Regions from separate parts of the Pseudaquabacterium inlustre genome, predicted to be linked through region 2. Evidence: predicted binding sites of a transcription regulator. Region 2 holds the regulator's gene; the other holds the start of a gene.
What was found. The regulator HrcA, encoded in region 2, represses chaperone genes, less so after heat shock. The targets are predictions, from matches to a motif close to TTAGCACTCNNNNNNNNNGAGTGCTAA.

Region 1: rpoH (RNA polymerase sigma factor RpoH) is a predicted target of HrcA. The motif match lies at 11,724-11,750, and genes of this name have one in related genera.

Annotation. Positions count from the first base shown of each region.
Region 1 is NZ_JBBUTH010000003.1:231,665-247,576, reverse strand. It holds gene AACH10_RS06410 (pyridoxamine 5'-phosphate oxidase family protein) at 46-636, shown strand; gene AACH10_RS06405 (enoyl-CoA hydratase) at 659-1,441, opposite strand; gene AACH10_RS06400 (DUF3108 domain-containing protein) at 1,509-2,705, opposite strand; gene AACH10_RS06395 (M61 family metallopeptidase) at 2,698-4,482, opposite strand; gene AACH10_RS06390 (DUF3429 domain-containing protein) at 4,511-4,981, opposite strand; gene AACH10_RS06385 (DsbC family protein) at 5,167-5,889, opposite strand; gene AACH10_RS06380 (FAD-dependent monooxygenase) at 5,921-7,063, opposite strand; gene ychF (redox-regulated ATPase YchF) at 7,227-8,321, shown strand; gene AACH10_RS06370 (CHASE domain-containing protein) at 8,389-11,676, shown strand; gene rpoH (RNA polymerase sigma factor RpoH) at 11,792-12,721, shown strand; gene AACH10_RS06360 (PEP-CTERM sorting domain-containing protein) at 12,722-13,363, opposite strand; gene AACH10_RS06355 (SCO family protein) at 13,441-14,082, opposite strand; gene cyoE (heme o synthase) at 14,070-14,978, opposite strand; gene AACH10_RS06345 (COX15/CtaA family protein) at 15,005-15,912, opposite strand, start outside.
Region 2 is NZ_JBBUTH010000001.1:964,378-980,289, forward strand. It holds gene cynS (cyanase) at 1-317, shown strand, start outside; gene AACH10_RS04125 (citryl-CoA lyase) at 325-1,104, opposite strand; gene AACH10_RS04130 (class I adenylate-forming enzyme family protein) at 1,101-2,642, opposite strand; gene AACH10_RS04135 (tripartite tricarboxylate transporter substrate binding protein) at 2,665-3,633, opposite strand; gene AACH10_RS04140 (IclR family transcriptional regulator domain-containing protein) at 3,744-4,550, shown strand; partial or broken gene katG (catalase/peroxidase HPI) at 4,674-6,878, shown strand; tRNA gene AACH10_RS04150 (tRNA-Ile) at 6,916-6,992, opposite strand; gene AACH10_RS04155 (CreA family protein) at 7,078-7,554, shown strand; gene hrcA (heat-inducible transcriptional repressor HrcA) at 7,650-8,675, opposite strand; gene AACH10_RS04165 (NAD kinase) at 8,775-9,650, shown strand; gene recN (DNA repair protein RecN) at 9,653-11,386, shown strand; gene rapZ (RNase adapter RapZ) at 11,383-12,297, shown strand; gene AACH10_RS04180 (LON peptidase substrate-binding domain-containing protein) at 12,294-12,932, shown strand; gene mutY (A/G-specific adenine glycosylase) at 12,952-14,058, opposite strand; gene AACH10_RS04190 (dynamin family protein) at 14,055-15,912, opposite strand, start outside.

The DNA.
Region 1 (15,912 bases), on a different contig from region 2:
AGGTGCTGGCGCTGGCCGGCTCCGAGGATCGAGGAGACGATACCGATGACCGCCCGGCTGACGGCGCTGGACGCCATTCTCCAGGCCTGCTGGCGCGAGCTGGACTCCGCCGCGCGCACGCGCGGCCATGCCTGGCGCACGGTGGCGCTGGCCACCGTGGCTGCGCCCGCTGCGCCGGGTGAGCCGCCCCAGGCCGATGTGCGCACCGTGGTGCTGCGCGAGGTGGACATCGACGCGCGACTGCTGGTCTTCTACACCGACTGCCGTTCGCCCAAGGTGGCGCAACTGCGGGCGCAGCCCCAGGTCACGCTGATGTGCTGGAGCCCGGCGCTCGGCTGGCAGCTGAGGCTGCGCGCGCGCACCGCGGTGGACACCGGCGGCCTGGGCGTCTCATCGCGCTGGGCGCGGCTGAAGATGCATCCGGCGGCGCAGGACTATCTGTCGCCGCTGCCGCCCGGCGCCGCGCTCGACGCGCCGGCCCACCAGGCACCGCCGGCGCCCGACCGCGATTCACGCGAGCATTTCGCCGTGGTGTTCACGACGGTCGAGCGCATCGACTGGCTGGAACTGCACGCCGAGGGCCACCGCCGGGCGGTGTTCGACGCCCAGGGCGCTGGCCGCTGGGTGACCCCGTAGCGGCCGCAGTGGCCGCAGCGGCTTACTTGAACTCCGCCTTGCGCTTGTTCAGGAACGCATCCATGCCCTCGATCTGATCGGGCGTGCCGAACAGCGCGTGGAACAGGCGGCGCTCGAACATGATGCCGTCGGCCAGCGTGCCCTCGAACGAACGGTTCACGCTCTCCTTGACCGCCAGCACGCTGGCCACGCCCAGGTTGCAGATCAGCGTGGCGGCATCCAGTGCCTCTTCCAGCAGCTTGTCCGCCGGCACCACGCGGCTGACCAGGCCGGCGCGCTCGGCTTCCTCGGCGCCCATCATGCGGCCGGTGAGCGCCAGGTCCATGGCCTTGGCCTTGCCCACCGCGCGCGGCAGGCGCTGCGTGCCGCCGGCGCCGGGGATGATGCCCAGCTTGATCTCGGGCTGCCCGAACTTGGCGGTGTCGGCGGCGATCACGATGTCGCACATCATCGCCAGCTCGCAGCCACCGCCCAATGCGAAGCCGGCCACCGCGGCGATCACCGGCTTGCGGATGGTGCGGATGGTTTCCCAGTTGCGGGTGATCAGGTCGGTGGTGTAGGCCTTCACGAAGTCATGCTGGGCCAGCACGCCGATGTCGGCACCGGCGGCAAAGGCCTTCTCGCTGCCGGTGATGACGATGGCGCCGATGCCGGCGTCGGCATCGGCCGCCTTCAGCGCGGCGCCCAGCTCGTCCATCAGCTGGTCGTTCAGCGCGTTCAGCGCCTTGGGGCGGTTCAGCGTGATCAGCAGGGTGCGGCGCGTGCCGTCGCCACGCACGTCGGTGAGGAGGGTTTCGTAGCTCATGGTGGGGTGGTTCGGTGGGGAAAGTCTTGGCTGCCGGCAATCTAACGCATGGGCCTGACGGCCGGGGTCACCGGTTGGACTGCAGCGGCGCCTGGGCCAGCGTCAGGTCCACCCACACCTCGGCGCTCTGGCGCAGCAGGATGCGCACCGGCAGGTACTGCAGCGTGGGCGCGATCCAGATCTCGGCCGACAGGTCGCCGCCGCTGGCCTCGCGCCGCGGCTTGATGTGGAAGGTGGGCACCTCGCCGAAGGGCAGGCGCAGGCGCTCCTCCTCGACGATGTCGTAGGTCCAGCGCTCGAGCTTGCGGCCGATGGCCAGCGGAATGTCCACCGACTGCCCCACCTTCAGCCGCTCGGGCTGGGTGGTGAACAGCCAGGTCAGCTGCACGTACTGACTGGCCTCGTCCTGCGCGCCGGCCATCGCGGGCACCTCGCGGCCGTCGGTCAGCGTCACGCGCTCGGGGCCGAAGCCCAGCTGCCAGCGCCGCGCATTGCCGAACAGCACCTTCTGCTCGCCGGAGAAGCGGCGCGGCGTCAGGCCACGCTCGCCCAACTCGCCTTCGCTGATGCCGGTGCGCTTGAACAGCGGGCCGGCCGAGCTTTCCATGCGCACCTGGTAGCGGCTGCCGTCGCGCAGCCACTCCACCCGCGCGCTGCCCTGCACCGGGCCACGGTAGTTGCCCAGCAGGTTGAAGTTCAGCTGCGTGGACGGCGGCCAGTCGAAGCTGGCCACGGCCGCCGATGCGGCCGGTGCGGCAGGGCTCAAGGCCACGGCAGCAACGGCCGGCGCGCTGGCGGGGGGCATGGCGGCGGCCAAGGCGCTGGTGGGCTGTGCCGCGCTGGCGGCCGTGGCGGCACTGGCAACCGTCACGGCGGCAGCCGCCGGGGCCGAGGCTGCCGGGGCCTGTGCCAGTGCGGAAGCCTCTGCGGCCGAAGCCGCCGCAACCGCTGCCGAGGCCGCATCGGCGGGGGCCGACGCCGCCGGCTGCGGCGGGCGGGGGGGGGCCTGCGTCACCGCCGGCAGCCGCGGCGCGGGCGTGGCGGCGGGCGCCGGGGCCGGCGCCTCGGGGGGCGGCGCGGCCTGCGCCAGCTCGCGCACGAAGGCCACCTCGATGCGCGCCGGCAGCTTGTGGCCCGCGCCATCGCTCAGCCGACTGCGCGCCACCTCGTCCAGCAGCAGCAGGTGCACGGTAGCCACCGACAGCGTCAGCGCAGCCCGCACCCAGCGCCGGCCGGTGCCGCGCTGCGCCGTGGGCTCAGGCATCGATCCAGGCGCGGCGCCGGGCCAGCGCATGGCGCGCCGGGCGGTCATGCAGCGCCAGCGCGGGCGTGGTGGCGTATCCGCCCGCCGCCGCCGACGGCTGCACGCGCCGGCTCAGCACGCGCTGGTCGCGCGCCAGCAGCAGGTCGAACGGCGCGTCGCGGCCCACCCAGGCCAGGGCCTCGTCCAGGCGGCGGATGCGCCAGCCATCCACGGCCAGCAACTCGTCGCCGGCGCTGATGCCCGCCGCCGCCGCGGCGCTGCCGGCCAGCACCGATTTCACCTGCACACCGCTGACCGGCCCCTCGCTGAGCTTCAGGCCCAGCGATGCGGCCCAGCCGGCGCGCTCGTCGCGGCAGGTCACGCCGGTGGCGGCCAGCAGTTCGGCCAGCGGCAGCTCATCGGTGCCGTGCACCCAGGCGCGCAGCGTGCGCTGCAGCGCGCGGCCGGCCACGGCCTGCAGCGCGGCCCCGATCGCCGCCTCGTCGATGGCGCCGCCGCCGCTGTCGCGCCACAGCCGGCGCATCACGTCGTCCAGGCTGTGGCCGCGCTGGCGCAGGCTGAGGTCGAGCGCCAGCGCCACCAGCGCGCCCTTGATGTAGTAGCTGACCGTGGCGTTGGGCGTGTTCTCGTCGGGGCGGTAGTACTTCACCCAGGCGTCGAAGCTGGCCTCGGCCACGCTCTGCACCTGGCGGCCCGGCGTGGCGGCCAGCGCGGCCACGCTGCGGCCCAGCAGCTTGAGGTAGCGCGGTGCGTCGATCAGGCCGGCGCGGCGCAGCATCAGGTCGTCGTAGTACGAGGTCACGCCCTCGAAGAACCACAGCAGCCGGGTGTAGTTCTCCTGCTGGTAGTCCAGCGTGGCGAACTCGGCCGGCTTCAGCCGCTTGACGTTCCAGCTGTGGAAGTACTCGTGGCTGATCAGGCCCAGCAGGCCGATGTAGCCGTCCGAGGCCGCCGCGCCGTGGCCGGCACCCTGCACCGGCAGGTCGGCGCGGTTGGTCAGCAGCGCGGTGCTGGCGCGGTGCTCCAGGCCGCCGTAGCCGTCGCCCACCGCGTTGATCAGGAACACGTAGCGGCCGAAGGGCGCGCTGCGCGGCGGCGCATCGGCGCCGTGCCAGAACGCGATCTGCGCGGCGCAGATGCGCTGCGTGTCCTTCAGCAGCCGGTCACCGTCGAAGCGCGGCCAGGCGCCGGCCACCACCACCTCGTGCGGCACGCCGCCGGCGCTGAAATGTCCGCGCCAGAAGCTGCCCAGCTCGAACGGGTGGTCGACCAGTTCGTCGTAGTCGGCCGCCAGCCAGGCGCCGGATTCGCCGCGTGCCGGGCCTTCGGGCGCGGCGGGCATGGCCGTGGCCACCTCCCAGTGGGCCGGCAGGCGGCCCAGGCTCAGGCGCTGCGGCTGGGCCTCGCGGCCGACCACGCGCAACAGCAGGCCGGTGCCGTTGAAGAAGCCGCGCCGGTCGTCCAGAAACGCCGTGCGCACCGAGGTGTCGAAGGCATAGACGCGCCAGGTGACGGTGAGCGCAGCACGGCTGGCAGGCGCACCGGCCGGCCGGCTGACGCGCCAGCGCGCCTTGTCCAGCGCCTGCACGTCCCAGGCGGTGCGGCCCTGCATCGCCTGCACGCCCGACAGGTGGCGCGCGAACTCGCGCACCAGGTAGCTGCCGGGAATCCACACCGGCAACGCCAGCTCCAGCCCCTCGCCCGGCTGCGGCACGGTGAGCGTGACGCGGTAGTGGTGGCCGTGCAGGTCGTCGAGGTCGACGCGGTAAAAGATCATGTCGGCCGGCGCGCTTCGTTCAACAGCATCAGGTTCCTGCCGCGCCCATGAAGCAGCTCACCGAGGCCACGGCCGAGAGCCGGAAGCGCAGCGTCAGCCAGCGCTGCAGGCCCTGCACCGGGTAGACGCGGCGGTCCACCGCGTAGCACACGGCCAGCATGACGCCATGCACCACCAGGCCGGCGCTGGCCGGCATCATCACCGCCACCCAGGCGATCAGCGAGGGCACCACGCCCCAGATGAACAGCGAGGCCGAGGGCGCCGTCTGGCGGAAGGCGATGCCCCAGTGGATGCCGCCCAGGAACGAGACGATCACCGCCGCATAGGCCGACAGCGCCAGCGTGGCGTAGGGGTGGGCCTCGATGTTGACCACCCACACCAGCAGCGCGCCCAGCACGAAGGGCACCAGGCCCAGGTGGCCCAGCCAGCGGGCGGTGTCGGTGAGCGGGGCCTCGTAGATCGGGGTGGGCAGGTGCGGAGCGGGGGCGGCGCGGGTCACGGCGGATGTCCTCTGGCGGAACTTGGGCGGAGCGCGCTCAGGCCGAGCGCCTCCGCATTGTCGCCGCGCGGTGAGAACCCGTGGGACAGGGCACGCGACGCGGGCCGAGCGCCGGGCCGCTCCCAAGCCGGCCCGGGAAACCGCCCGGCGGGTGGACGCCGAACCCGGCGGCCGGGTGCACCATGTCAGCTCTTCTTGCCGGCGGCCATGCGGGCCTCGATCTGCGCCGTGGGGATGGCGCCCGGTGCGCGCGAGCCGTCCTCGAACACCACCGCCGGCGTGCCGGTCACCTTGTAACGGCGGCCCAGTTCGGTATTGCGCTCCAGCGCCGTGGTGTCGCAGCCGGCGGCGGCCTTGCCCGGGGCCTGGCCGTCCACCATCCAGTTGCGCCACACCTTGCCCGGCTCCTTGGCGCACCAGATGTCCTTGCTCTTGGCGGTGGAGTCAGGCCCCAGGATCGGGTACAGGAAGGTGTAGATGGTCACGTCCTTGAGCGCCAGCAGGTCCTTCTCCAGCCGCTTGCAGTAGCCGCAATTCGGGTCGGCGAAGACCACCAGCTTGCGTGCGCCGCTGCCCTGCTTGAGCACCACGGCGTCCTTCAGCGGCAGGCTGGCGAAGTCGATGGCGGTGAGCTTGTCGATGCGCGCCTGGGTCAGGTCGGACTTGCTGCGGGTGTCGATGATCGAGCCCTGCACCAGGTGGTTGCCGTTCTCGTCGCTGTACAGGATGTCGGTGCCCAGGCGCACCTCGTACAGGCCGGGGATCGGCGTCTTGCTGACCTCGTCGATCTTCGGAAAGTTGGGCAGGCGCTCGGCCAGGTTCTTGCGGATCGCGGCCTCGTCGGCCATGACCGGCAGCGCGGCGGCCAGCGTCAGCAGGGCCAGCGAACGGCGCAGCAGGGGAAGCATCGGGGTCATCGGCGGGCTTTCGAGGGTGGCGTCAGCGGTCGAGCGCCTGTTGGGTGAGCAGGCGCTTGATCGGCGCCAGGCGGTCGAGCAGAGTCATGCCGCGGTTGCGGAGTTCCCGCAGCACCGGCTGATCCTGTGCGAAAAGATGGTGCAGGCCGTCGGTCACCAGGGCCATCGCGGCATTCGGCCCGGCGCGCTGGCGCTCGTAGCGGCGCAGCAGCGTGGCGTCGCCCAGCGCACGCCAGGGCTCACGCTGGGCGATCACCTCGGCCAGCGCGGCCACGTCGGCCAGGCCCAGGTTCAGGCCCTGGCCGGCCAGCGGGTGCACCACATGGGCGGCATCGCCCACCAGGGCCCAGCCGTCGCCACACAGGCGCTCGGCACGGCCCAGCATCAGCGGCCAGGCCGCGCGCTCGCTGGCCAGCGTCAGGCTGCCGGCCGCACCGCCCGTGGCCTCGTTCAGTGCCTGCTCGAAAGCGGCCGGCTCGGCCGCCAGCCAGTGCTCGGCCTGGGCCGTGGGCAGTGACCACACCAGGCCGTAGCTGGCGCCGGGCTGCGGCCGGTCGAAGGGCAGCAGGGCCAGCACATCGGGCGAGCGGAACCACTGCCGCGCCACGCCCTGGTGGGGCTGGCTGGCCACCAGGCGCGCGGCCAGCGCGGTGATGCCGTAGGGGTGGCGCTCGAAGCGCACGCCCAGCGCCTCGCGGCTGGCCGAGGCCTTGCCTTCGGCCAGCACGGTGAGCGGCACACCGGCCGGTGCCGCATCCAGAAACGCGAGGTGCGGTGCGAAGCGCGCCGCGGTGGCCAGCGCCTGCTCCAGCGCCGCGGCATCGACGATCCAGGCCAGCGCCTCGGCGCCCTGCTGCCAGGCCGAGAAGGCGATGGCGCCGCGGGCGCCGGCGGCATCGGCGGCGTCGCCGTGCACGCGCATGTCGTCCACCGGCGTCACGGCGTCGGGCGGCAACGCATCCCACACCTTCAGCGTGGTCAGCAGGCGGCGCGAGCGGTCGTTGAGCGCATAGGCCCGCACATCGGGCCGGGCCGGCACGGCGGCCGCGTCGGCCACCGCCGGCGCCCCCACGACGCCCACGGCCAGGCCCTGCCGCGCCAGCGACAGCGCCAGCGCCAGGCCCACCGCGCCGCCGCCGCGGATGCACACATCACAGGAATTCATCGGCCTCATTGTAGGAAGCCGCCCCATGCCCCCAAGGCGCGAACAGGCGGCGATCGGCCGGCCATCCGGGGCCGGCGGCCCACCTGTCAGCGCCCCGTGAACCCGACCGCCTAAAATCCACGGTTTGCATCCGGGGGCCCGCGCCTCCAGTCGAAAGCCCCCCATGAGCCTCAAATGCGGCATCGTGGGCCTGCCCAACGTCGGCAAGTCCACCCTGTTCAACGCCCTCACCAAGGCCGGCATCGCCGCCGAGAACTACCCGTTCTGCACCATCGAGCCCAATGTGGGCGTGGTCGAGGTGCCCGATCCGCGCCTGGGCCAGCTGGCCCAAATCATCTCGCCCGAGCGCATCGTGCCGGCCATCGTCGAGTTCGTCGACATCGCGGGCCTGGTGGCCGGTGCCAGCAAGGGCGAGGGCCTGGGCAACCAGTTCCTCAGCCACATCCGCGAGACCGACGCCATCGTCAACGTGGTGCGCTGCTTCGAGGACGAGAACGTCATCCACGTGGCCGGCAAGGTCGACCCGATCGCCGACATCGAGGTCATCCAGACCGAGCTGTGCCTGGCCGACCTGGGCACGGTGGAAAAGAGCCTGCAGCGCTACACCAAGGCCGCCCGCTCGGGCAACGACAAGGACGCCGCCGCGCTGGTGAAGGTGCTCGAGAAGTGCCAGGCTGCCCTCGACCAGGCCAAGCCGGTGCGCAGCATCGACTTCAGCAAGGAAGAGCTGGCCATCCTGAAGCCGCTGTGCCTGATCACCGCCAAGCCGGCGATGTTCGTCGGCAACGTGGCGGAAGATGGTTTCGAGAACAACCCGCTGCTCGACCGCCTGAAGGCCTATGCCGAGGCGCAGAAGGCGCCGGTGGTGGCCATCTGCGCCAAGACCGAGGCCGACCTGTCGGAGATGTCCGACGAGGACAAGGCGCTGTTCCTGGCCGAGATGGGCCAGGACGAGCCAGGCCTGAACCGCCTGATCCGCGCGGGCTTCCGCCTGCTGGGCCTGCAGACCTACTTCACCGCCGGTGTGAAGGAAGTGCGCGCCTGGACGATCCACATCGGCGACACCGCGCCGCAGGCCGCCGGCGTGATCCACGGCGACTTCGAACGCGGCTTCATCCGCGCCCAGACCATCGCCTTCGACGATTTCATCGCCTACAAGGGCGAGCAAGGCGCCAAGGATGCGGGCAAGATGCGGGCCGAAGGCAAGGAATACGTCGTCAAGGATGGCGACGTGATGAACTTCCTGTTCAACGTCTGATCCCGGGCTGGCACCCGCCACGGCGGGCCCGGCACGGGCTCGGTCCGCCACCGGACGGCAGCCACCCGTGAGTCGCAGTACCGCCTCCCCCGCTCCCAAGGACACCGCCACCGGCGGTGCCTGGCGGGTGGCGCTGGCCACCGCCCTGGGCTACTGGCTGCTGGGGCAGGTGGCCCTGATGCTGGCGGTGGCACCGTCCAACGCGTCGCCGCTGTTCCCGCCCGCCGGCCTGGCGCTGGCGGCCCTGCTGGTGCATGGCCGGGCTGCCGTGGTGGGCGTGGCCCTGGGCGCCTGGGCCATCCAGATGCAGTTGGGCGGCACGCCGGCCTGGACCACGCTGGCCGGCTGGCTGATGGCGCTGGCCGTGGCGGCCGGGGCCACACTGCAGGCGCTGGCCGGCCGCTGGCTGTTGATGCGCGGGCGCACCCAAGCGCCGGCACTGACCGAGCCGCGCGAGGTGCTGGTCTTCGCGCTGCTGAGCGCAGCCCTGGCGTGCACGCTCAACCCCAGCATCGCCACCACCGCGCTGAGCCTGGGGGGCGTGCTGGGCGCCGACGACCGCCTGGTGACCTGGTGGACCTGGTGGCTGGGCGATGCGCTGGGCGTGCTGATCGGCACCCCGGTGGCGCTGGCCTGGATCGGCCGGCCGCGCGCCGACTGGGCGGCGCGGCGGCTCACGCTGGTGCTGCCGCTGCTGGTGGCCGGCGTCCTGCTGGCGCTGGCCACGGTGGTGGTGGCCCGCTGGGACGCGCTGCGCGTGCGCAGCGTGTTCGAGCGCGACGCCTCGCAGGCCACGGCCGCGCTCGACACGCAGCTGCTGGCCTCGCTGCACACGCTGGAGGCGGTGCGCGGCGTGTTCCTGGCCTCCGACCAGGTGTCGGTGCTGGAGATGCGCCGCGCCACGGCCCCGTGGCTGGCGATGTCGCTGCCGGTGCAGGCCATCGGCCATGCCGAGCGCGTGCAGCGCAGCGAGGTGGCGCGTTTCGAGGCCCGCGTGCACCGCGAGGACGGCCGCGCGCTGCACGTGTTCGAACGCAGCGACGGCACGCCGGTGTCCGCCGCCGAGGCGCCCGACGACCTGATGGTCATCCGCTACATCGAGCCCGAGGACCGCAATGGCGCGGCGCTGGGCGTCAACTCGCGCAGCGTGCCGGCGGCGCGGGCCGCCATCGACCGCGCCACGCGCACCGACAGCGCCGCCGCCACCGCACCGTTTGCCTTGACGCAGGTGCCCGGCGACGACAGCGGCGTGGTCGTCTACCGCGCGCTGTATGCCGACGGTGCACTGGCCCAGCCCGACAGCCGCCGCGCCGCGCTGCGCGGCATGGTGTTCGTGACGCTGCGCATGCAGGCCGTGCTGGACGCCGCGCGCCAGGGCGCCCTGCCCTACCTGCGCTGGTGCCTGATCGACACCGACCCCACGATCGCGCGCCGCCGCCTGGCCGGCCCGAGCGGCTGCGAGCAGGTGAGCGGTGCCACCCCCGGCACCACATCCGGCACCACACCCGGCCGGCCGGAAGGCACCGCGGCGATCGGCGACCGCCTGGTGCACCACCGGGCCCTGGCCTTTGCCGGCCGCCACTGGGACCTGGTGCTCAGCGCGCCGGCCGCCGAGGTGCCCGACGCCGGCCGCGGCAATGCCTGGCTGTTCTCGCTGGTGGGGTTGCTGGCCACCGGGGTGCTGACCGTGCTGCTGCTGGTGGTGACCGGGCGCACACGGCGCATCGAGGCCGCCGTGGCCGAACGCACCACCGAGCTCGAGCACGAGGTGGCCGAGCGCGAGCGCACCGAGCGCGCGCTGCGCGACAGCGAGCGGCGCCTGCGCAACATCTTCGACCAGGCGCCGGTGGGCATCATCTACGCCGACCTGGACGGACGCATCCGTGAGGCCAACCCGCGGCTGCGCGAGATGACCGGCCTGGACGCCGACACGCTGGCGCAGCGCCGCATCCCCGAGCTGCTGCATCCCGACGACCAGCCGGCCGCGGCGGCCCGCCTGGCGCAGTTGCTGCGGGGCGGGCCGGTCGCACCCTGGCCCCCCGCGCGGCTGAACCCGCCCGCGCCCGCGCCCGCGCCCGAGGCCTGGGTGCAGGCACGCTGCAGCGTGCTGCTCGACGCCGTGGGCCGCCCCGAGCGCCTGGTGGCGGTGATGGAGGACATCACCGACCAGCGCCGCCGCCAGGAGGCCGAGCAGGGCCGTGCCCGCGCCGAATCGGCCAACCTGGCCAAGAGCGAGTTCCTCTCGCGCATGAGCCATGAGCTGCGCACCCCGCTCAACGCCATGCTGGGCTTCGCGCAGCTGCTGGAACTGGACCGCCGCCAGCCGCTGGCCCCGCACCAGGCCGGCTGGGCGGCGCAGATCCTGCGCGCCGGCTGGCATCTGCTGGAGATGATCAACGACACGCTGGACCTGTCGCGCATCGAGGCCGGCGAGCTGCGCCTGCAGCCCGGCGTGGTGGCCCTGGCGCCGCTGGTGCACCACTGCGTCGCGATGGTCGAGACCGCCGCCGCACAGCGCGGCATCCAGATCGACCTGCAGCTGGCCGACGACACCCCCGAACTGCTGGCCGACGAGACACGCCTGCGCCAGGTGCTGACCAACCTGCTGAGCAATGCCGTCAAGTACAACGTCGACCAGGGCCGCATCCGCATCGCGTCGCAAGCCCTCGACGGCGGCCGCGGCGTCGAGCTGCGCGTCAGCGACACCGGCCTGGGCCTCAGCGAGGCGCAGATGGCCGAGCTGTTCCAGCCCTTCAACCGTCTGGGCCGCGAGCATGGCAGCGTCGAAGGCACCGGCATCGGCCTGGTCATCAGCCGTCGGCTGGCCGAGCTGATGGGCGGCAGCCTGCATGCCGAGCGCGGACAAGGTGCACCGGGCGCCACCGGCGCCACCTTCGTGCTGCGCCTGCCCTCGGCCGTGCAGGCGCCGGCCGTCAGCCCGGGCGCCGCGCCGTCGCCGCTGGATGCCCCGCAGCCGGCCTACCGCCAGCGCCATGTGCACTACATCGAGGACAACGAGACGAATGTCGAGGTGCTGCGCGGCGTGCTGCTGCAGCGCCCGCAGGTGCGGCTGAGCGTGTCGACGCTGGGCCTGGAGGGCCTGGACGCGGTGCGGCGCGACCCGCCCGACCTGCTGCTGCTGGACATGCACCTGCCCGACATCGACGGCCTGGCGCTGCTGCAGCGCCTGCAGGCCGACCCGGCCTGCGCCCGCGTGCCGGTGGTGGCGCTGTCGGCCGACGCCACGCCGGCGCGGGTGCAGCAGGCGCTGGCCAGCGGCGCACGGCACTACCTGACCAAGCCGCTGGACCTGGCGCGCTTCCTGGAAGTGCTGGACGCCCAGTTGGCCGCCTGACCTGGGTCAAGGCCCGGAACAGCGCCGGCGCGGGCGGTTTCCCTTCCTTAGCACTCCTCTCGGGTGAGTGCTAATATGAACGGAACCAAATGTCTACGGAGCTCTCCACAGCACCATGACCACCTTGTCCTCCACCACTGCGCTGTCGGTTCGTGACCCCTGGGCCCTGGTGCCCTCGCTGGGCAACCTGGATGCCTACGTGTCCGCCGTGAACCAGCTGCCCATGCTGACGCAGGACGAAGAAAGCACCTACGCCCGCCGCCTGCGCGACGCGGGCGATCTGGACGCCGCCGGCCGCCTGGTGCTGTCGCACCTGCGTCTGGTGGTCAGCGTGAGCCGCCAGTACCTGGGCTACGGCCTGCCGCAGGGCGACCTGATCCAGGAAGGCAACGTGGGCCTGATGAAGGCCGTCAAGCGCTTCGACCCCGAACAGGGCGTGCGCCTGGTCAGCTACGCGCTGCACTGGATCAAGGCCGAGATCCACGAGTACATCCTGCGCAACTGGCGCATGGTCAAGCTGGCCACCACCAAGGCGCAGCGCAAGCTGTTCTTCAACCTGCGTTCGATCAAGCAGAGCCTGAAGGGCGACGCCGCCGACGCCGACCTGCACCGCAACACGCTGTCGGCCGCCGAGATCGAGCGCGTGGCCACGCAGCTGAACGTCAAGGCCGACGAGGTGGTGGAGATGGAAACCCGCCTGTCGGGCGGCGACGTGGCGCTGGAGCCGCAGGCCGACGACGGCGACGAAGGCGGCTACGCCCCGATCGCCTACCTGGCCGACGAGCGCAGCGAACCCACCCGCGTGCTGGAAGACCGCCGCCGCGACGCGCTGTCGGGCGACGGCCTGCTGCGCGCACTGGATGTGCTGGACGCCCGCAGCCGCCGCATCGTCGAGGAGCGCTGGCTGAAGGTGAATGACGACAGCTCGGGCGGCATGACGCTGCACGAACTGGCGGCTGAATACGGCGTCAGCGCCGAGCGCATCCGCCAGATCGAGGTGGCGGCGATGAAGAAGATGCGCAAGGCGCTGGAGGCCACGGCCTGATCAGCGGGCGCGCCGCCGGGCGCCGGCGAGCAGCAGGCCACCGGCAGCCAGCAGCGCCCAGCTGGCGGGCTCGGGCACGGCCGACAGCGTGGACAGGTTGACGTTGTCCAGCCCTGCGGTCTCGAAGGTCGCGGGGCGCGCCGGGTCGCTGACGGCGAACTCCATCTTGATGCTGAGCGTCTTCACCGAGCCCAGCACATTGGCGAACACCACCGGATCCAGCACCAGCGAATAGGTGTGCCACAGACCGTCGTTGGCGGGTTGGCCGACGCCGGCCACGTCCACGGTGATGCCGGAGCCGGCCGTGTGGGTCAGCGTCACCTGGCCGAACGGCGCCCAGTAGTCGGTGTGGCCGCTGAGGTTGCGGACCTGGAAGGACAGCGTGGCGCCCATGTACGCGGACCAGTCGACGCCGCCCAGGTTCAGCACCGCCAGCATGTCGCGGCTGTCCAGGTCGGTGAAGCGCAGGTAGCCACCGCTGGCACCGCCAGTGGCCTGCCAGGTCATCTCGCCACCTTCCACCACCGTCCAGCCTTCGGCTCCAGCATCGAAGCCATGGTGCAGGTCGGCCCGCGCCGGCAACGCCACCAGGCCGGCGGCAGCGATCAAGGGGGCGAGTAGCGGCTTGAGCAGACGGGGCATGTCGGGTCTCCGGAGGCGGTGTCGTGATCTGACAAGCTACCACGTCAGATGCCAAACCGTCTCCCCCCAGAACCCGGTCAGCTTGTTTCGGCGAGTAACGTCTTCAGGTCCTCGGCCAGGGCCTTGCCACCGCCGCCGTAGCGCACGAACAGGCGCACGCGGCCCTGGGTGTCGAACACGTAGGAGCCGGCCGTGTGGTCGATGGTGTAGCTGGTGTCGGTCTTGCCGGGCACCCTGCTGAAGAACACCTTGAATTCCTTGGCCGCCGCCTGGGTCTGCTCGGGCGTGCCGCGCAGGCCCAGCATGTCGGGGCCGAAATTGGCCACATAGGCCTTCAGCAGCTCGGCGGTGTCGCGCTCGGGATCCACCGTGACGAAGATGCCCTGCACCTTGGCGCCGTCGGACCCCAGGCTGCGCTTGACCTCGGCCAGTTCGCCCATCGTGGTGGGGCACACATCGGGGCACTGGGTGTAGCCGAAGAACACCACCACCAGCTTGCCCTTGAACTCGGCCAGCGTGCGCGCCTTGCCGTCGGGGTCGTTCAGGTTGAGCTGGCGGGCGTAGTCGGCGCCGGTGATGTCCACGCCCTTGAAGGACGCGCGGCTGCCGCCGGCGCCAGGGGCGCCGCGTTCGCAGCCGGTGAGCACACCCGCGGCCAGCAGCGCGGCGGCCAGGGCCAGGGCGCGCCGGCGCGAAGGCAGGAAAGTCAGGACAGCCATGGCATCAGGTAGTGGTCGACCAGCAGCGCGGCAAACAGCAGCGCGAGGTAGAGGATGGAGAAACGGAAGGTCTTGCGCGCCAGCGCGTCGCTGTAGTCACGCCACAGCATGATGCCGTAGGCGATGAACCACCCGCCCAGCACCACGGCCGACACCAGGTACACCCAGCCACTCATGCGGATGATGAAGGGCAGCAGCGTGGCCGCGAACAACACCAGGGTGTAGAGCAGCACGTTCAGCCGCGTGAAGTCGGAGCCATGCGTGACCGGCAGCATCGGCAGGCCCGAGCGACGGTAGTCCTCCACCCGGTACAGCGCCAGCGCCCAGAAGTGCGGCGGCGTCCACAGGAAGATGATCAGGCACATGACCACGGCCTCGGGGCCGACGTCGTCGCGCATCGCGGCCCAGCCCAGCACCGGCGGCATGGCGCCCGAGGCACCGCCGATGACGATGTTCTGCGGCGTCATCGGCTTGAGCACCACGGTGTAGACGATGGCGTAGCCGACGAAGGTGGCGAAGGTCAGCCACATGGTCAGCGGGTTCACCCAGACGTACAGCAGCGCACTGCCGATGGCGCACAGCACCACCGAGAACGCCAGCGCCTGGGCATTGCCCAGTTCGCCCTTGGCCGTGGGCCGCCAGGCGGTGCGCGCCATCTTGCGGTCGATGGCCTGTTCGACCAGGCAGTTGAACGCCGCCGCGGCGCTGGCCACCAGCCAGATGCCGACGGCCGCCGGCACGGCCAGGCCCAGGCGCGGCACGCCGGGCTCGGCCAGCAGCATGCCGATGACGGCGCAGAACACGATCAGCTGCACCACGCGCGGCTTGGTCAGCGCCCAGTACTGGCGCCAGACGGATGCCGGCGGGGGCGTGGACAGGGTGGACGTCGAAGACATCGGCGAAGGCGTTTCTCGAAGACGGATCAGACGGTGCGCAGCCGCTGCGTGCGGCCGGCAGAGTTCAGGGACGAAGCGGGCGCGGCCTGCCCGGCGCGCACGCGCGCCAGCAGCGAGGTGAGCACGCCCACCAGCGCAGCGGCGCCGCCGCTGTGCGCCAGGGCGCCGGCGATCGGCCAGCCCAGCACCACGTTGGACAGGCCGCTGCCGGCCTGCGCCAGCACCAGCGCCAGCAGCGCCAACGCATAGCGGCGCTGCGCGACGCCGCCGTGGCGATGCAGCACCCAGGCCAGCGCCAGCAGTGCCGCGAAGGCCACCAGCGCGAAAGCGCGGTGCACCAGGTGGATGGCGACCAGTGCCTCGAAGGGCAGGAAACCGCCGTGCCCGGCGCGGCCCAGCTCGCGCAGCAGCGTGAAGCCATGCGCCATGTCGGCCGCCGGCCACCACTGGCCATTGCAGGTGGGGAAACCGCTGCAGGCCATCACCGCGTAATTGGTGCTCACCCAGCCGCCCAGCGCCACCTGCACCAGCACCACGGCCAGCACGGCTCCGGCGAACCACGGTGACGGTCCGCGGCGCCCGGTGGCCGAGGCCGCCAGCAGGGGCCGGTCGCGGAAGGATTCATGCTGCTGAACCAGCAGCGCCAGCAGCACCATCGCCCCCAGCAGGTGCAGCGTGACGATGGCCGGGTAGAGCTTGAGCGTGACCGTGTACTTGCCGAACAGGCCCTGCACGATCACCCACACCAGCGTGGCCACCGGCCACCAGGGCGAATGCGGCAGCGCCCGGCGTGCACGCCAGCTCACCGCGGCCGCCACCAGGATCAGCACCCCAACCACCATGGCCAGGTAGCGGTGGATCATCTCGATCCAGGCCTTGGCCACCGTCACCGGTCCGGTGGGCATGGCGGTCTGGGCGGCCAGGATCTCCTCGT
Region 2 (15,912 bases):
TGACGCTGGACAAGAAGCAGGCCGACATCATCGGCAAGATCTTCGGCCTGAGCGCCGACGAGAAGAAGTGGCTGATGGTGGTGCCCTACAAGGGCAGCCTGCCCACCAGCGTGCCCACCGATCCGCTGATCTACCGCTTCTACGAGCTGGTGAGCGTGTACGGCACCACCTTCAAGGAGCTGATCCACGAAGAGTTCGGCGACGGCATCATGAGCGCCATCGACTTCAAGATGGACCTGCAGCGCGAGCCCAACCCGGCCGGCGACCGCGTATCGATCACGATGAGCGGCAAGTTCCTGCCTTACAAGACCTACTGAGCCGGCCTCACGGCGTGTCCACGATCGTGGGCATGGCCTGCTCCACCGTGTCCCAGATGAAGCGGCCCGAGGGGCTGTGCTGCTCCTCCACGATGTGGGCCACCAGGCCCGCGGCGCGCGAGATCACGGCAAAGCCGCGCATCACGCCGGTGGGCACGCCGATCTCGCCCAGCAGCGCGGCCACGGCGCCGGTGGCGTTCAGCGTGATCGGGCGGCCGGCCACCTCGTCCACCGCGGCCGACAGCGTCATCAGCGCCTGCAAGTGGCGGCCCGGCAGTTCGGGCTCGGCGCGGGCCAGGTCCAGCAGCTTGTAGGCGCGCGGGTCCACCGGCTTGTGCAGGTGGTGGCCGAAGCCGGGCACGGCACTGCGCTCGGCCTTGTGCTGGCGTGCGATGGCCAGGGCCTCGGCCTGCGGGTCGGCCGCGGCCTGCAGCTGGTCCAGCAGGCGCGCGCAGTTCTCCATCGTGCCGACGAAGGACGAGCCCACCGCCAGCAGGCCGGCGGCCACCGCGCCCTGCAGGTTCTCGGGCGCGCTCATGTAGACTAGGCGCGTGGCGATGGCGCTGGGCGTCAGGCCATGCTCCATCAGCGTGATCAGCACGGCGTCCACCATGCGCATGTCCACGCCGCGCGGCTCGCGGCCCAGGATCTGCATCAGCATCACCTCGGTGAAGCTGCGCTGGCCCAGCAGGTCGTCCACCAGGCTCTTGTCGCGGTAGTGCAGGCTGGTCAGCGTGTGGCTGCACAGTCGGGTTTCGGGAACGGATGGGTTGCGTGCTGCGCTCATGGCGTGTCTCCTGCGGGCAGCGCCAGGCGGCGCAGTTCGGTCTTGAGCACCTTGCCCACCGGCGATCGCGGCAGGCTGGCGTGGAAGTGGACGTGCTTGGGGGTCGGCACCGGGCCCAGACGCTCGCGCACAAAGGCGATCAGCTCGGCCTCGGTAGCCGTCTGGCCTTCGCGCAGCTGCACCGCGGCCGTCACGGCCTCGCCCCACTTGTCGTCGGGCACGCCGAACACCGCGCACTCGTGCACCGCCGGGTGCTGGCCCAGCGCGTTCTCCACGTCGATGGGGTAGACATTGAAGCCGCCGGTGATCACCAGCTCCTTCAACCGGTCTTTCAGGTACAGGTAGCCGCGCGCATCGATCAGGCCGCGGTCGCCGGTGTGCAGCCAGCCATTCACCAGGGTCTCGGCGGTCTTGTCGGGCAGACGCCAGTAGCCGCCCATCACCAGGTCGCCGCGCACCACCACCTCGCCCACCTCGCCGGCGGGCAACAGGCGGCCATCGGGCGCCATCACGGCCACGTCGGTGAACCAGCTCACCTGGCCCACGCTGGCCCACCGGGCTTCGTCGTCGAAGTCGTCCGGGCGCATCACGGTGATGATCTGCGGCGCCTCGGTCTGGCCGTAGGTGGTGCCCAGCACCGGGCCGAAGAAGGCGCGCACCTGGCGGATCTTGCCGGGCGGCATCGGCGCGCCACCGTAGATCAGGCGGCGCAGCGCCGGGTAGTCGCTGGCCCGCGTGGCGTCGGCGCCGGGCAGCGCCATCAGCATGTAGATCAGCGTGGGCGGCATGAAGCAGCAGGTGCCCGCGCGGTCGCGGAAGGCGCCGCGCACGGCCTCGGCGCCGGCCTCGGCCAGCACCACATGGCAGCCGCCCTGCGCCAGGATGGGCAGCACATAGGTGCTGGTGCCGTGGGTGATGGGCGCGGCCAGCACATAGCGGTCGTCGGCCGTCAGGCCCCACCAGTGGATCTGGTTGCTGATGTTGGCCAGCCAGGCGCGGTAGGGCTGCATCACGCCCTTGGGCAGGCCGGTGGTGCCGCCGGTGAACTTGATGGCCTGGGTGTCGCGCTCGGTCAGGCCCAGCGCGGCCAGGTCCACCGGCGCGGCACCGGCATGGGCGGCCACCTGCTGCACCAGCGTGGGGGCGTTCGGGGTGTTCGGCGGGCCGTTGCCTGTCCACAGCACGTGGCCGGGGGCGCCGGCGATCAGCGGGGCACAGGCGGGGTCGGCCACCACGATGCCGGGCTCGGTGGCCTGCACGATGCGGGCGATCTCGGTGGCCGTGCTCTTGGCGTTCAGCGGCACCCACACCTTGCCGCTGGCCAGCACGGCCAGCAGGGCGAGCAGGTGCTCGCGGCTGTTGCCGGCGCAGATGGCCACGCGGCTGCCGGGCTGCGCGTCCAGCGCGCGCAGCGCTGCGGCCAGCGCGGCCACCTGGGCCGCCAGCTCGCCGTAGCGCACGGTGCCCTCGGGGGCATCGATGGCGATGCGCTCGGGCCAGCGCGCCGCGGCGCGCCAGAAGAAGTCGATCGGGAACATGGGTGTCTGGGCCTCCTGCGCGTCAGTCTGCCCGAGCGCCCGACTGCTTCACCACCGCCTGCCAGCGGCGCTGCTCGGCCGCGGCAAAGGCGCGCATCTGCTCGGGCGTGCCGGTGGCCGGCGTGGCGCCCATCTCGGCCAGGCGCCGGGCCACCTCGGGCATGGCCACCAGCTTGTTCAACTCGGTGTTCAGCCTGTCGATCACCGCGCGCGGCGTGCCGGCCGGCGCCGCCAGCCCGAACCAGCTCTGCACGTCGAAGCCGGCATAGCCCGATTCGGCCAGCGTGGGCACCTCGGGCAGCAGCGGTGAACGCTGCGGGCTGGTGATGGCCACCGCGCGCAGCTTGCCGCCCTGCACATGCGGCAGCGCCGACGGCGCGTTGTCGAACATCGACTGCACCTGGCCGCCCAGCAGATCGGTGATGGCCGGCGCGCTGCCACGGTAGGGCACGTGCAGCATGTTGAGCTTGGCCACCGACTTGAACAGCTCGCCCGACAGGTGGATGGACGAGCCGCTGCCCGACGACGCGAAGCTGATGCCCTGCGGCTTGTCCTTCGCGAACTTCACGTAGTCGGCCACCGTGCGGATCGGCAGCGCCGGGTTCACCACCAGGATGTTGGGCACCTTGGCGATCAGGCCCACCGGCTCGAAGTCCTTCTGCGGGTCGTAGCCCAGCTTGTCGTACAGCGAGGCGTTGATGGTGTTGGCGATGGTGAACATGTACAGCGTGTGGCCGTCGGCCGGCGCACGCGCCACCGCCTCGGCGCCCAGGTTGCTGTTGGCGCCGGCACGGTTTTCCACCACCACGGTCTGGCCCAGTGCCTCGCCCAGCTTCTGGCCCACCAGGCGGGCGATGACATCGGTGGCGCCGCCGGCGGCATAGCCCACCACCAGGCGGATCGGCTTGGCCGGCCAGGTCTGCGCCAGTGCGCCGCCGGCCAGCGGGCTGAGCAGCGCGGCCAGCGCGGTGCGGCGGGTGGGGTGCGGCATGGCCCGCGTCATGGCGCGGGTGCCGGGTCGGGGCGTGGGTTCGAAGGGCATGGCGTGTCTCCTGCGGTGCGGCGGCGATGCGTCGGCCGTCTGGATGAAAATTCTTGTCGATGCCGCGCCCCACCCCGCCCTCAAACGTCCGTCAGGCGGACGAATCACGCCCCCACCCGGCGCATGAACCCGAGGGCCGCGCACTGCGCCGCGGCCTGCTGCTGCTGGAGGCCGTGCAGCGCAGCGGCGAGGCCGGCGCGCGCGTGGCCGACCTGTGCCGCGCGCTGGCGCTGGAGCGCGCCACCGTCTACCGCCTGCTGGCCACGCTGATCGATTGCGGCCATGTGCAGCGCCAGGGCCGCTGGCATTACGTGGCCGCGCCGGCGGCGCAGCTGCGCGGCGCGCGGCAGCTCAGCGACATCGCGTCGGAGATGGCGCAGCGCCTGGCGCCGGTGCTGGCGCGGGTGAGCGCCGGTTGCGGCGACGCCGCCTTCGCCGTGGTGCGCGAGGGCCACAGCGCCTGGTGCGTGGCGCGGCACATCGGCAGCTACCCGGTGCAGATCCTGGCGGTGCAGGTGGGCAGCCGCCAGCCGCTGGGCGTGGGCGCCGCCGGCCTGGCCCTGCTGGCCGCCATGCCCGAGGCCGAGGCACGCGCGGCCATCGGCGCGCACGGCGACGCGCTGGCGCGCTACGGCGGCATGACGGTGGAGCGCCTGCGCATCCTGGTGCGCAGCACGCGCGAGCGCGGCTGGTCGGTGGTGGGCAACCATGCGGTCAAGGGTGTGCTCGGCGTGGGCCGCGCGCTGTGCGATGCCGATGGCCTGCCGCTGGCCGGCATCAGCGTGGCGGCCTCGATGGACCGCATGACGCGCCAACGCCAGCAGGCCATCGCCGCGCTGATGCACGAGGCGCTGGCCGGGGCCTGAGAGGCTGGGCCATCGGTGCACTGCGCCATGCAGTGCACCAATCTGCGAAATTGCCAGGCTCAATTGGCCTTTCAATCCCCATTTTCAGAGACTATCGATCTCGATCCTGACCTGGAGACCTCGATGAGCAGCATCAGCCAATGCCCGTTCCACCAGACCACCGGCGCGCGCAGCACCCACGCCCAGCGCTCGAACGCCGACTGGTGGCCCAACCAGCTGAACCTGGCCATCCTGCACTAGCACCAGCCGGTGTCCAGCCCGATGGACGACGGCTTCGACTACGCCCACGCCTTCGGCCAGCTGGACTACAGCGCCCTCAAGCGCGACCTGGCCGCGCTGATGACCGACAGCCAGCCCTGGTGGCCGGCCGATTGGGGCCACTACGGCGGCCTGTTCATCCGCATGGCCTGGCATGCCGCCGGCACATACCGCACGGCCGATGGCCGCGGCGGCGCCAGCACCGGCAACCAGCGCTTCGCGCCGTTGAACAGCTGGCCCGACAACGGCAACCTCGACAAGGCCCGCCGCCTGCTGTGGCCGGTGAAGAAGAAGTACGGCAACGCCATCAGCTGGGCCGACCTGTTCATCCTGGCCGGCAACGTGGCCATGGAGACCATGGGCTTCAAGACCTTCGGCTTCGGCGGCGGCCGCGCCGACATCTGGGCCCCCGAGGAAGACATCTACTGGGGCGCCGAGACCGAGTGGCTGGCCACCAGCGACAAGCCGCACAGCCGCTACAGCGGTGACCGCCAGTTGGAGAACCCGCTGGCCGCCGTGCAGATGGGCCTGATCTACGTGAACCCCGAAGGCCCGGACGGCAAGCCCGACCCCGCGGCCAGCGGCCGCGACGTGCGCGAGACCTTCGCCCGCATGGCCATGAACGACGAGGAAACCGTGGCCCTGATCGCCGGCGGCCACACCTTCGGCAAGGCCCATGGCGCTGGCGACCCCAAGCTGGTGGGCCCCGAGCCCGAGGCCGCGCCGATGGAGGCGATGGGCTTCGGCTGGATCAACCAGTTCGGCAGCGGCCACGGCGTGCACACCACCACCAGCGGCATCGAGGGTGCCTGGAAGCCGAACCCCACCCGCTGGGACATGGGCTACTTCAGCGTGCTGTTCAAGTACGAGTGGGAGCTGGTGAAGAGCCCCTCGGGCGCCCACCAATGGCGCGCCAAGGACTGCGCGCCCGAGGACATGATCCCCGATGCGCACGACCCCACCAGGCAGCACGCGCCGATGATGACCACGGCCGATCTGTCGCTGAAGTTCGACCCCGCCTACGAGAAGATCTCGCGCGACTTCCTGGCCCATCCGGAGAAGTTTGCCGACGCCTTCGCCCGCGCCTGGTTCAAGCTCACCCACCGCGACATGGGCCCCAAGCGCCTGTACCTGGGCCCCGAGGTGCCGGCCGAAGACCTGATCTGGCAAGACCCGCTGCCAGCCGTGGACCACCCGCTGGTGGACGCTGCCGACATCGCCGAACTCAAGCAGCGCGTGCTGGCCACCGGCCTGGGCGTGAGCGCGCTGGTGGCCACGGCCTGGGCCTCGGCCAGCACCTTCCGCGGCAGTGACAAGCGCGGCGGTGCCAACGGCGCCCGCATCCGCCTGGCGCCGCAGCGCGACTGGGCCGTGAACGACCCCACGCAACTCGCCCGCGTGCTGGCCACGCTGGATGGCGTGCGCGACGCCTTCAACGCCGCGCAGACCGGCGGCAAGCGCATCTCGCTGGCCGACCTGATCGTGCTGGCCGGCGCCGCCGGCGTGGAAGCCGCGGCCCGCGCCGCCGGCCATGCCATCGAAGTGCCCTTCACCCCCGGCCGCACCGACGCCACGCCCGAGCAGACCGATGCCGACTCGTTCGCGGTGCTGGAGCCCCAGGCCGATGGCTTTCGCAACTGGCGCAAGGCGCCGTTCAGCGTGTCACCCGAGGCCATGCTGGTCGACCGCGCCCAGCTGCTGGGCCTGAGCGCACCCGAGATGACCGTGCTGGTGGGCGGCCTGCGCGTGCTGGGTGCCAACACCGGCGGCAGCCGCGATGGCGTGCTCACCCAGCGCGTGGGCCAGCTCAGCAACGACTTCTTCGTGCACCTGACCGACATGGCCACCACCTGGCAGCCCGTGGGCGACAACGCCTACGAAGGCCGCGACCGCACCAGCGGCCAGCTGAAGTGGACAGCCACCCGCGTCGACCTGGCCTTCGGCGCCCACTCGCAGCTGCGCGCCATCAGCGAGGTGTACGCCCAGGACGACAACCGCGAGAAGTTCGTGCGCGACTTCGTGGCGGCCTGGGGCAAGGTGATGGCGCTGGACCGGTTCGATCTGCGCTGAGCGGCGACGGGGGCCGGGCAGATCGGATCGGTCAGGGTGGTAGGCCGTATTGGACTTGAACCAATGACCAAAGGATTATGAGTCCTCTGCTCTGACCAACTGAGCTAACGGCCCCCTGTGACGAGGCGCGATTCTAGGCGGCGCAAGACAGCCCCCGGCCCGGCTCACAATGCCGGCACCCTGCACCGGAGTTGCCTGCATGATCGTCCGCCGCCTCGCCCCTGCCCTTGCCACGCTGCTGCTGGCCGCCACTGCTGCCCAGGCCGAGAAGCTGGGCGAGGTGGACACGGCCTTCAAGCTGATCGGGCCGGATCACAAGATCGTCGTCGAGGCCTATGACGACCCCGCGGTGCCGGGCGTCACCTGCTATGTCTCGCGCGCCAAGACCGGCGGCGTGAAGGGGGCGCTGGGCATCGCCGAAGACAAGGCCGAGGCCTCGATCGCCTGCCGCCAGGTGGGGCCGATCAGCTTCCCGAAGCCGTTGCCCAGGCAGGACGAACTGTTCAGCGAGCGCATCAGCCTGGTGTTCAAGCGCCTGCGCGTGGTGCGCATGGTGGATGCGCAGCGCAACGCGCTGGTCTACCTGACCTACTCCGACCGGCTGATCGACGGCTCGCCGAAGAATGCGGTGACGGCGGTGCCGGTGGATCGGGCGACGCCGATCCCAGTGAAGTAGACCGAAGCGAGCCGGTCAAACGCCGGGCCGCCCCAAGCTGACCGGCCAACCCGCCCGGCGGGTGGTTCCGCGTACCCGCGGAACCGGGTGCCCCATCACCTCTGACTCAGGGCGTTGCCGACCAGGCGCGCGGTGATGTCCACGATCTGCACCATGCGCTCGTAGGCCATGCGCGTGGGGCCCACCACACCCAGGGTGCCGACGATGCGGCCGTCCACCTCATACGGCGCCGACACCACGCTCAGCTGCTCGTACGGCACCACGCCGCTCTCACCGCCGATGTAGATCTGCACGCCCTCGGCGCGGCTGCTGTTCTCCAGCAGGCGCAGCAACTCGGTCTTCTGCTCGAACAGGTCGAACATCTTGCGCAGCGAGCCCATGTCCTGGCCGAAGTCCTGCACGCCCAGCAGGTTGCGCTCACCCGAGATCACCACCTGGTCGGCGCCATCGGCCATGGCATCGCTGCCGGCCTGCACCGCCGCCTGCATCAGCGTGGCGATGTCGGCGCGCAGCGCATCCACCTCGCTGCGCAGGCGCAGGCGCATCTCGTCCACCGCCAGGCCGGCGTAATGGGTGTTGAGGAAGTTGGTGGCCTCCACCAGCTCGCTCTCGGGGTAGTCGCGGGCGGTGAAGATGACGCGGTTCTGCACGTCGCCCTCGGGCGTCACCAGAATCACCAGCACGCGCTTGTCGCCCAGGCGCAAGAACTCGATGTGGCGGAACACACCGGCGCGCTTGGGCGCCGTCACCACGCCCACAAAATGCGACAGGCTGGACAGCATCTGCGCCGCCTGGGCGATCACGCGCTGCGGTTGATCCGGCTGCAACTGGTCGCGCACGCTGGCCACGTCGGCCGGCATGGTGTCGAGGTTGACCGGCCGCGCGGTGAGCATGGTGTCGACGAACACGCGGTAGCCGCGCGCCGTGGGGATGCGCCCGGCGCTGGTGTGCGGGCTGGCGATCAGGCCCAGCTCTTCCAGGTCGGCCATCACGTTGCGGATGGTGGCCGGCGACAGCTCCAGCCCCGAGGCCCGCGACAGCGTGCGCGAACCCACCGGCTGGCCATCGGCGATGTAGCGCTCGACCAGGGTCTTCAGCAGGGTGTGGGCGCGCTCGTCCATGACTGTTCCGTGACTCCGATTCATTGTACGGAACGGCCTGTGGGAACCCCGTGGCGCCGAGGGTTTGCCGAGGGGCCCTGTGGTGTAATCCCCCGCACGATGTCACGCCGCTTCCATCATGCCGCGCTGGTGGGCAAATACCAGGCCGAAGGCATCCGGCCGCTGCTGGCCGAGGTGGCGCAGTTCCTGATGCGCGAAGGCCTGGAGGTCTCGCTCGAACGCGAGACGGCACTGAGCACCGGCCTGACCGAGTTCGACGCCCTCACCCCCGCGCAGATTGGCGCGCGCTGCGACCTGGCCATCGTGGTCGGCGGCGACGGCACCATGCTGGGCATCGCCCGCGAGCTGGCCCGCCACAACGTGCCGCTGGTGGGCATCAACCAGGGCCGGCTGGGCTTCATCACCGATGTGCCGCTGGGCCACTGGCGCGAGGCCCTGGCGCCGATGATCGCCGGCGACTACGAGGAAGACCCGCGCGCCATGCTCGAAGGCGAGCTGTGGCGCGACGGCGAGCGCTTCTTCGAGGGCCTGTCGATGAACGACGTGGTGGTGGGCCGCGGCGCCACCGCCAGCATGGTGGAGCTGCGCGTGGACATCGGCGACGAGTTCGTCGCCAACATCCGCGCCGATGGCCTGATCGTCTCGTCGCCCACCGGCAGCACGGCCTATGCGCTGTCGGCCGGCGGGCCCATCCTGCACCCACGCATCGCCGGCTGGGTGGTGGTGCCGATCGCCTCGCACACCATGAGCAACCGGCCCATCGTGCTGCCCGATGCCGAGGAAGTGCGCATCACCGTGGTGGCCGGCCGCGACGCCTCGGCCAACTTCGACATGCAGGGCCTGGCCAGCCTGCTGCACGGCGACCAGGTGCGCGTGCGGCGCTCGGCGCACAAGGTGCGCTTCCTGCACCCGCGCGGCTGGAGCTACTACGCCACGCTGCGCAGAAAACTCCGCTGGTACGAGGGAGTGGTCTAGCCATGCTGCGCCGTCTCGCGCTGCGCGATTTCGTCATCGTGCCGGCGCTGGAACTCGACTTCCATGCCGGCTTCTCGGTGCTCACCGGCGAGACCGGGGCCGGCAAGTCCATCCTGATCGACGCGCTGCAGCTGGCACTCGGCAGCCGCGCGGAAAGCGGCGTGGTGCGCGAAGGCGCCGCCCGCGCCGACATCACGGCCGAGTTTGACCGCCCCGCCGCGCTGCTGGGCTGGCTGGACGAGGCCGGCTTCGATCACGACGAGCCCACGCTGCTGCTGCGCCGCACGGTCGATGCCCAGGGCAAGAGCCGCGCGTGGATCAACGGCAGCCCGGCCACCGTGGCCCAGCTGCGCGAGGTGGCCGACCACCTGCTGGACATCCACGGCCAGCACGCCTGGCAAAGCCTCACCCGCGCCGCCGCCGCGCGCGAGCTGCTCGACACCCAGGCCGGCATCGCCACCGCGCCGCTGGTGGCGCTGTTCGGCGCCCGCAAGGCTGCGGCCGAGGCACTGGCCCGCGCCCGCGAGCAACGCGACGAGATCGAGCGCGAACGCGAGCGCCTGGCCTGGCAGGTGGGCGAGCTCGACAAGCTGGCCCCGACCGAGGGCGAATGGGCCGAGCTGTCGGCCGAGCACCAGCGCCTGGCCCATGCGCAGGCGCTGATCGACGCCACGCGCGGCGCGCTGAACGCGATCGCCGAGAGCGACGAGGCCAATGCCGAGGCCCTGGCCAGCCGCGCCGTGGATGCGCTGGCCGACGTGGCCGACCACGACGCCCGGCTGCAGCCGGTGATCGACACACTGAACGGCGCACTGGCCCAGCTGCAGGACGCCGCGCACGAACTCAACGCCTACCTGGGCCGTGCCGAGCTCGACCCCGACCGCCTGGGCGAGCTGGATGCGCGCATGTCGGCCTGGATGGGCCTGGCCCGCCGCTGGCGCCGCCCGCCCGACGAACTGCCGGCCCTGCTGGCCAGCTGGCGCAGTGAGCTGAAGGCGCTGGACGCCGCCACCGACACCGCCGCACTCGAAGCCGCCTACGCCCAGGCCGATGCCGCCTACCAGGCCGAGGCCAAGGCCGTCGGCAAGGCGCGCCGCGCCGCCGCCAAGCCGCTGGCCGAGGCCGTGAGCCGCGCGATGCAAAGCCTGGGCATGGCCGGCGGCCGCTTCGAGGTGGGCTTCACGCCGCTGCCGGCGCCGCAGTCGCAGGGGCTGGAGGGCGTGGAGTTCCTCGTCGCCGGCCATGCCGGCAGCACGCCGCGGCCGCTGGCCAAGGTGGCCTCGGGTGGCGAGCTGTCGCGCCTGGCACTGGCGATTGCCGTCACCACCGTGCAGTCGGCTGGCGCGAGAGGCAATCAGGCAGGCCCCGGCACGCTGATCTTCGACGAGATCGACGCCGGCATCGGCGGCGCCGTGGGCGACACCGTGGGCGCCTTGATGAAGCAGCTGGGCAGCCGCGTGCAGGTGCTGGCCGTGACCCACCTGGCCCAGGTGGCCGCTTGTGCCGACCAGCACTACGTGGTGGCCAAGGCCCCGCAGGCCGATGGTCGCACTGCCAGCAGTGTGGCCCCGGTGGCTGGCGAGGCCCGCGTGGCCGAGGTGGCGCGCATGCTGGGCGGCGAGCGCATGGCCGGCACCAGCCTGGCCCATGCCCAGGCCATGCTGGCACAGCCGCCGCAGGTTGACGCACCCGCCGCCCCTGGCAAGCCCCCCGCCCGCCGCCGCAGCAAAGCATGAGCACCGACGCCGTACCCGCCTCCCCGTCCGCCCCCGTGTCCGCCAGCCGCGAGCTGGTGCTGATCAGCGGCATCTCGGGCTCGGGCAAGTCGGTGGCCCTGCATGCGCTGGAGGATGCCGGCTTCTTCTGCGTGGACAACCTGCCGCCCGAGTTGCTGTGCGCCTACATGGCCCTCGACAACCCGCGCTACACCCGCCGCGTGGCGGTGGCGGTGGATGTGCGCGCCGGCCGCTCGCTCAACGGCCTGGTGCCGCTGGTGGCCGAGTTGCGCAGCGAGGGCGTGACCATCCGTCCGATCTTCCTGGACGCCGGCACCGACACCTTGGTGCGCCGCTTCTCCGAAACGCGCCGCCCGCACCCGCTGAGCCACCCCGAGATCGACGGCAACGGCCAGCATGCGCTGATCGAGGCCATCGAGCTCGAGCGCCTGCTGCTGGCCGAGCTGCGCGAGCTGTCCACGGTCATCGACACCAGCGTGCTGCGCCCGGCCGGCCTGCGCGCCCACATGCGCCAGCTGCTGGCCACGCCCACCGACCGCCTGACCCTGGTGTTCGAGAGCTTCGCGTTCAAGTACGGCGTGCCGCTGGATGCCGACTACGTGTTCGACGTGCGCATGCTGCCCAATCCGTACTACGTGCGCGAGCTGCGGCCGATGTCGGGCCGCGACCAGCCGGTGATCGACTTCCTGGCGCAGCAGCCCGAGGCCGCCGAGCTGATGGCGCAGATCGAGGCCTTCGTGCGGCGCTGGCTGCCCTCGCTGGCCACCGACCAGCGCGGTTATGTCACCGTGGCCATCGGCTGCACCGGCGGCCAGCACCGCTCGGTCTACATGGTCGAGCAGCTGGGCCGGCGCTTTGCCGACCACGGCGCCACGCTGGTGCGCCACCGCGAGCTGGACGCCAACGGGTGAGCGCCACCGAAGCGCCCGCCGTGGGTGTGACGCTGCCCGACCTGCCGCTGTTTCCGCTGCAGATGGTGCTGTTTCCTGGCGCGAAGCTGGGGCTCAAGGTCTTCGAGGCGCGCTACCTCGACCTGATGAGCCGCTGCCTGCGCAGCGGCGAGCCTTTCGCCGTGGTGTGCATTCACCAGGGCAGCGAGGTGCAGCACCCGGGCGAGGCGCCGCCGCGCTTCGAGAGCCTGGGCACGCTGGCCCGCCTGGACGAGCTGGATGCCGAGCAGCCGGGCATCCTGCGCGTGCAGTGCCAGGGCACGCGCCGTGTGCAATTGGGCGCACCGCGGCAGCAGGCCGACGGCCTGTGGCGGGCCGACGCCACGCCGTTGGCCGACGACCCGGTGCTGCCGATTCCCGCGGCGATGACGGCCTGCGCGCTGGCGCTGGGCCAGGCCATCCAGGCCCTGGCAGCGCAAGACCAGCGCCCCTTCCTGCCGCCCTTCCAGCTCGACCAGGCCGGCTGGGTGGCCAACCGCTGGTGCGAGTTGCTGCCGCTGCCACTGGCCGCCAAGCAGCAGCTGATGGCGCTGGCCGATCCGCTGGCGCGGCTGCAGCTGGTCGACGAGTTCCTGCGCAGCAAGCAGGTGATCTGAGCCGACCGGCGCGCGCGCCTCAGCGCGGCGGGCCGGCGTCCAGCAGCTTGCGGATCGGCGCCGGCAGGCCGGCGGCCAGGGCCTCGGCCACCGTCCACCAGCGGCCGCCGGGCAGCGCCGCCTCGATGGCCGCCAGATCGGCATGCGCCAGCGCCGCCGGCAGCTGCCAGACGCAGGGCTGCAGCGTCCAGTCCAGGTGCGTCAGCACATGCTTGAACGGCGGCAGCCAGCGGCCCTCGCCGGGCCAGGCGGCGGTGGCGGCATCGAGCGCGGCCTCGTCGTCGTACTCGGGCAACGTCCACAGCCCGGCCCACACGCCCTGGGCCGGCTTCTGCACCAGCCACACCTGGCGTACGTCAGCCTCACCGCGCATCAGCCACAGCAGCGCATGGCTGCGCGCACCGCGCTTCAACTTGCGCGTCTTCACCGGGTAGGCCTCGGGCCGGCCTTCGGCGCGGGCCGCGCAGGGCGCACGCCAGGGGCAGGCGTCGCAGGCCGGCTTGCGCGGCGTGCACAGCGTGGCACCCAGGTCCATCAGGCCCTGGGTGTAGGCGCTGATGTCGCTGGCGGCTTCGGCGGCGGCGCCCTCTGTTGCCTGCGTGGCCGCGGGCAGCAGGGTCTGCGCCACATCCCACAGTGCCCGCTCGTTGCGGGCCACGGCCAGGTCGTCGCCGATGCCCAGCACGCGGGTCAGCACACGCTTGACGTTGCCGTCGAGGATGGCCACCCGCTCGCCGAAGCAGAAGGCCGCCACTGCCGCGGCCGTGGAGCGGCCGATGCCCGGCAGCTCGGCCAGCAGCGCGGCGCTGCGCGGAAACTGCCCGCCATGCTGCGCCACCACGGCCTGGGCACAGCGGTGCAGGTTGCGCGCGCGGCTGTAGTAGCCCAGGCCGCTCCACAGCGCCAGCACCTCGTCCTCGTGCGCCGCGGCCAGCGCCGCCACGTCCGGAAAGCGCGCCAGGAAGCGCTCGTAGTAGCCCAGCACCGTGCTCACCTGGGTCTGCTGCAGCATGATCTCGGACAGCCACACGCGGTACGGGTCGCGCGTGCGCTGCCAGGGCAGCGCATGACGGCCATGCCGGCGCTGCCAGTCGATCAGCGCGGGGGCCAGCAGGTGGCGACTCACGCGGCGCCGCGCGCCGCAGCGGTGTCGGCCGGCGTCACCAGCTGCAGCCGGGGCGAGGCTGCACTGTCGCCGCCGGGCGCCGCCGCGGCACGGCGGCGCAGGCGGTCCAGCTCGGCGTCGATGTCCTCGGCCAGGCGCTGCAGGCGCTCTTCCTGGCCCTGCAGATCGGCGATGCTGCGTTCCAGGCCGCTCTCGGCGTCGCGGATGCGCGCATGGGCCTCGCGCCGCTGCTGCAAGGCCTTGCGGTGCTCGCGCAGCTGCTCGTCCATCTGGCTGCCCACGCTGCGCAGCCAGCCTTCGATCTCGTGCGCCGCGCCCTCGAACACCACGCGCAGCTTGGACAGCAGCAGCCGCGTGAACTGCTCGATGAAGCCCGGCTGCGCCAGACGCCACACCTGGGTGATGCTGACATGGCGTGCGTAGCCGGCCTCGATGCGCTGCAGCTCGGCGATGAAGTCGGCCGCCGCCGGCCGCGGTGGCAGGCCCAGCGTCAGGCCGAACTCGCCGTTGAGTTGCCCCTGCGAGGTGGCCAGCATGGTCTCCAGCTCGGCCAGGCGGCGGTCGGCCTCCATCACCATGCCGCGCAGGCGTTCGCCCAGCACCGCGAAGGCCCGCGCCGCACCCAGGCGCAGCAGGCTCGCCTCGCTGTCGCTGCGCATGCGCTGCACGGCCTCGCGCACCTGATCGCTGGAGAGGCTGTCGAGCACGCCATGCGATTCGCGCGACAGCACCAGGCGCAGCGCCGCCAGGCGCGGCGCGCAGCGCTCGAACTCGGCCGCCTCGGCATCCAGCCGGCCGGTCATCAGCTGCAGCCGGGCCAGGCTCTTGCCGCTCAGGCTCTTCAGCTCGAACAGCTGCTCGGCCACCTGGCGCTGGCGCTCGGCCAGGCGGCGCATCGCGCCCTGGTGCAGGGCTTGCGCGCCGTCTTCCACCATGCGGCCCACCACGCGGCTGCGCTGCGGCAGCAGCTGCTGCAGCAGCGCGTCTTCCAGCGCCGGCAGGCGGCTGCGCGCCAGTTGCTCGCCATCGCCGTGCACGCGGCCGGTCAGCGCATCGCGTGCCGACAGCGGAAACACCCGGTCCGGCGGCACGCCCAAGGTCTGGCCCACGCTGTCGCACTGGCGCTGCAGCAGGGCCGCCACCTCGTCGGCGCTGCGCAGCGGGTCGACCAGGGCGTCGATCTTGTTCAGCACCACGAAACGCTCACAGGCCTGGTTGCCCAGGTGGTCGCGCCACACGCTCAGGTCGGCCTTGGTGACGCCGGTGTCGGCCGCCAGCACGAAGACCGTGGCATGCGCCGAGGGCAGCAGGCTCAGCGTCAGCTCGGGCTCGGCGCCGATGGCGTTCAGCCCCGGGGTGTCGACCACCACCAGGCCGCGGCGCAGCAGCGGGTGCGGCACATTCACCAGCGCATGGCGCCAGGCCGGCACCTCGACCAAGTCGTCGGCGTCGCGCGGCGGGTTGTCCTCGGGGTGCTCGTCGTTCCAGAAGCCCAGTGCACGCGCCTGGGCCACGCTGACGCGCTGGGTCTGCGTGACGCGCTCCAGCGCGCCGGCCATCGCGTCGGCATCGTGCACCGGCAGCGGCACCTGCTGCCACAGCTCGGGCTGCTCGCGCAGCAGCGACACCGGCTGGCCGCCGATGCGCGTGTCGATCGGCAGCAGCGCCAGCGAGGGCGGCTGCTGCGCATCCCAGCCCAGCTCCACCGGGCACATGGTGGTGCGGCCGGGCGTGGCCGGCATCACGCGGCGGCCCATGTCGGCGAAGAACAGCGCGTTGATCAGCTCCGACTTGCCGCGCGAGAACTCGGCCACGAAGGCCACCACCAGCCGGTCGGTGGCCAGGCGCTGGCGC